DNA from 2 places in the Kytococcus sedentarius DSM 20547 genome. Region 2 is predicted to be linked to the other one. Evidence: riboswitches for the same ligand, from Rfam matches in the RefSeq annotation. Region 2 holds a riboswitch; the other holds the start of a gene.

Region 1 (2,193 bases), 1.3 Mb from region 2:
GAGTACGGGGCGGAGCGGGAGAACTGGTCGGAGTACTCACCGTTGGTGTAGTTCGAGTGCTTGGGACGGTCCTTCTTGCGGCCGAAGAACCACAGCAGACCGCCGATCAGCAGGAGCAGCAGGCCCAGCGGGATCAGGATGATCGCGGCGAGCACGCCCAGGCCCAGCCACAGGGCGTCACCGATTGCCAGCGGCTCGCTGACGCCGAAGCCGGCGTCGCCGCAGTCGATCGTGTAGTCGCCGGCCTCCGGGGCGGTGAAGACGCCCTTCATGGACCAGCCGTCCACCGCCGGGGCCGTGTTTGCGTCGAACGGCACGTCGGTGCCGTCCGGCGCGGTGATGTCGCAGGAACCGCTGACGCCCTCCTTCGCGAGGATGCTGCGGGTCTCCCCGCTCTCCATCGCGACGGTGGCCGTGCCGCTGATCTCCTGGTCGACGGACAGCATGTCCTGCACGTCGTCCCACTTCGAACCGGTCAGCACCGCGCCGATGATCCCGAGGATCAACGACAGGACGCCCAACCAGAACAGGATCTTGCCGAAGAGCTTCATCGGCGTTCCCCTCTCGTGTCGTGGTCCGGGCGGGCCCGGACGGGTGTCGGCGGGGCAGGCAGCCCCGCACCTGACGCCCACGCTACCGAGCCGGTCGGTCCGGCGCCCCTCCCGGCGCGCCCCGTGGGGCCGATTTGGACGAAGCCCCACCCGGGTCGTATATTTGCCGCACTGTATCCAGAGCGGTGGAGAGATCTGGCTCTTTGAAACCGCAGCAACCCCCCGTCATCGGGTGAGGGTGCTAACGCCGGAATCGATGGAGGAATCATGCGAATGCACATGCGGACGAGGTCCTGACAGCAGCTCTGGCCGTCCCCGTCCCGCCCTGATGTGGCGGATCCATGCGGACCCAATGAGCCGTCAGGCCCTCTGAACCCACGTACCCCCCGTTTCGTCGTGCCCGGCGGACACTGGGTCTGCCTATGCATTCCCTGATGTCCGATTGGGTCTGTTCGTTGTGCCCGAAAAGGACATTCATGATTACGTTGGAGAACATTTCCAAGACCTACCCGGCCCGTGGCGGGGGTGAGGCGGTCCACGCGCTGGACGACGTCTCGCTCCAGATCGACCGGGGCCAGGTGCACGGTGTGGTGGGCCCGTCGGGGTCCGGCAAGTCCACGCTGGTGCGCTGCATCAACCTGCTCGAGCGGCCCACCAGCGGCCGCGTCACCGTGGACGGCCGGGAGCTCACGGCCCTGTCCGCCGCCGAGGTGCGCCGCGCCCGCCGCGAGATCGGCATGATCTTCCAGCACTTCAACCTGTTGGACTCCCGCACCGCGCTGGAGAACGTCGCCCTGCCGCTGGAGCTCGCCGGGGTCGGCCGACGGGAGCGTGCCCGCCGCGCCACCGAGCTGCTGGACCGGGTGGGGCTGGCCGAGCGCGCCGGCGCCCACCCGCGCCAGCTCTCCGGTGGCCAGAAGCAGCGCGTCGCCATCGCCCGAGCACTGGTGACCAACCCGACCGTGCTGCTCTGCGACGAGGCCACCAGCGCCCTGGACCCCGAGACCACCGCCAGCGTGCTGGACCTGTTGCGCGAGCTCACCGCCGACCTCGGGCTGACCACCGTCCTCATCACGCACGAGATGGACGTCATCACCCGCGTGGCCGATGCGGTGACCCTGCTCTCCGCCGGGCGCGTCGTGGAGTCCGGCACCCTCGCCGAGGTCGCCAGCAACCGCGGCAGCGCCCTGGCCACCCAGCTGGTGCCCCGCCCGGTCCGCGGCCTGGACGCCGCGGACCTGCCGGCCGGCTCCCGCATCGTCACCGTCGACCTGGCCACCCAGGACGAGACCCGGGTGATCGCCGAGCTCACCGCCGCCGGCAACAGCGTGCAGGTGGCCGCAGCCCGGGTGGAGAACCTCCACGGCGCCCGCGTCGGGACCCTCGACCTCCTCGTCCAGCCCGCCGGCTGGACCGCCCCCACCACCGCGACCACCCGACAGGAGCTCCCCGCATGACCAGCGACCGCCTTCTCACCGAGCTCCTCGACGGCACCGTCGACACCCTCTACATGGTGGGCCTGTCCTCCACCATCGGCCTGCTGTTCGGTGTGCCGCTGGGCGTGCTGCTCGTGGCCACCGCCCCCGGCGGCGTGCTGCCGAACCGCACCCTCAACACCGTCATCGGCGCCGTGGTGAACGCC
Region 2 (2,193 bases):
CACCATGACCCGCTGGGGCGTGTGGGGCGGTGTGGTCCTCGGGCTGCTGATGGTGCTGGGCAAGGACGTCCTGCCGCCGCTATTCACCGACGACCCCGACGTCCAGCGGACCCTGTCCACCGCCCTGGTGCTGGTGGGGCTGGCCACCCCGGTGGCGGGGATCGCGTACGTGCTCGACGGGGTGCTGATCGGCGCCGGTGACGCCCGGTGGTTGGCGTGGGCGCAGACGGCGGTGCTGGTGGCCTACCTGCCGATCGTGTGGGCGGTCCACGAGCTGCCGCCGGCGGGCATCGACCCGGCCACCGCGATGTGGTGGCTCTGGGGGGCGTTCGCCGCGTTCATGGTGATGCGGTCGATCACACTGCTGTGGCGAGCCCGGGGGACGGCGTGGATGGTGACCGGGGAGTAGGTCCCGGCACGGGGCGCCCGCACCGGGACCCCGGGGCGCGGTGCGGGCACACCGCATCGCGCCCCGGGGGTGGGGCCCCGGCTCACCGCATCAGGCCGCCCACTCCACGTGGACGTGCTCGGCGTCGGTGAAGTGCACCGCGCGCACCCGTGGGTCGCAGTCCGGGATGCCGCCCGGCGTGCGGACGACGATCCCGGCCGTGCGCCACACGTCCATCAGCGCGTTCCAGGTCCATCCCGGGAAGTGGCGGTCCACGTAGTCCGCGGTGAGGCCCCGTCGCACCGGGATGATGTGGCCGTAGTGCAACAGGCGGGAGATCTCCTCGCCGGTGCGGCTCTCGGCGTACCCGTGGCCGGACGTGCCGGAGCCGCCGGGCTGGCCGGACGTGCCGGAGCCGCCGGGCTGGCCCGAGCCGGGCGCATCAGGGGTGTGGGGTGTGTTCGAGGTGCTCATGTCAGCTCCCTGGGGAACGGGGGCACACCAGTGCCCGTCTTGACCCCACCGGTTGGCGGGGCCCAGGTCTTCTCCGGAGGGCACCGTGTCGAGCGACGCGGTTGCCGGCCACCACTGTCCGAAGGCGTGGGTGACTCTCTTGACCTGCCCACAGTCTACGGACAGCCACCGACAACCTCCCGGTGAGCGTCGAACCCGGGGCGACCCCTCATCGGACCTGCCGGGATCGCCGAGCCCGGGGCAGCCCCTCATCGGACCTGCCGGGATCGCCGAGCCCGGGGCAGCCCCTCATCCGAGCTCCCGGTAGTCGAACGGGTGGGTGGTGTACCTCCGGCCCGTGAGCGAGGTCCACTCCACCACCCCGTCGGGAGTCATCGAGGCGTCCCACTGCCCCTTGGTCTTGCGGGTGTGGCCCCGCGTGGAGAGGCACTGCAGGTTCTCTGCGACGGTCTGCCCGCCCTCGTCGAACGGGACCACGTGGTCGATCTCGCAGGAGGCAGCACCGACCCCGGACCCCGGGTCCCGAGCCATCCCGTCACGGGCCCGCACGAACCGGGCCACCGATGCGGTCGGGCGATAGGTGTGCGGCGAGACCGCCATCGCATGACCCGACACCGGGTCGGCCACCAAGCGCTGCCACACCGACCCCTCCCGCACCGCGACCGCACGCACGTGCTCAGGGTCCAGGTACCCGAACCCCGGCACCCACCCCAGCGGAGCACCCCGCATCCCCGGCGGAGAGGCACCCGCCGTCGGCGGACTCCCACGGTTCACACCCGCGGGGTCGTCCAGCAGAACATCCAGGCCCACGACCACCGTGACCCGGGCCGGCGGCAACACGGGTTCACCCACGGGCGGCAGCGGGAACCAGTCACTCGAGACCACCCCACACGCTGCACACACCGGGGGCGCCTGGCCGTCGGCGCACTCGCCATCCGAGCACTGACCACGGGAGCCCCCGCCGTCCGCGCCACCGCTACGGGATCCCGCGCCATCCGGGCCCTGGGCAGACGCCACCGCGGCGCCACCGAAACAGCTTCCCGGCAACTGGCCAACGAGCAACAGGTCCAGGTGGAGGTCCGAACGCAGCTGGCTGAGGGTCCGGGGGTCCCCCGCGGCCTTCGCCCGCCGCGCGGCGGAGTTGAGTCCCGCATAGTGGTGTAGCGCGGTGGCCCCGTCGTGATCGTCGCGGACGTGGGCGCGGCCACCGTGTGATCCTTCGAGTGAACCTCTCACAGCACTCTCGAACGGAGTCATCACGATGACCGCTCCTCACATTGTCGACCCTTCCGGCCTGCTTGGTGAAGCCTTGGCCGAGGCGTCCCCGGATC

Evidence for each region. Region 2 has a riboswitch for S-adenosylmethionine ahead of KSED_RS01165 (hypothetical protein). Riboswitches for the same ligand answer to the same signal wherever they lie in the genome.
Region 1: it holds a riboswitch for S-adenosylmethionine, as region 2 does, so the genes downstream of both, KSED_RS08325 (methionine ABC transporter ATP-binding protein) here and KSED_RS01165 (hypothetical protein) in region 2, are expected to answer to the same signal.

What each region holds. Positions count from the first base shown of each region.
Region 1 covers NC_013169.1:1,759,715-1,761,907, reverse strand. The annotation lists gene KSED_RS08330 (hypothetical protein) at 1-551, opposite strand, end outside; SAM riboswitch class I at 722-814, shown strand; gene KSED_RS08325 (methionine ABC transporter ATP-binding protein) at 1,028-2,008, shown strand; gene KSED_RS08320 (methionine ABC transporter permease) at 2,005-2,193, shown strand, end outside.
Region 2 covers NC_013169.1:240,615-242,807, reverse strand. The annotation lists gene KSED_RS15585 (MATE family efflux transporter) at 1-409, shown strand, start outside; gene KSED_RS01165 (hypothetical protein) at 500-862, opposite strand; SAM riboswitch class IV at 893-1,007, opposite strand; gene KSED_RS13280 (HNH endonuclease signature motif containing protein) at 1,151-1,714, opposite strand; partial or broken gene KSED_RS01155 (IS256 family transposase) at 2,124-2,193, shown strand, end outside.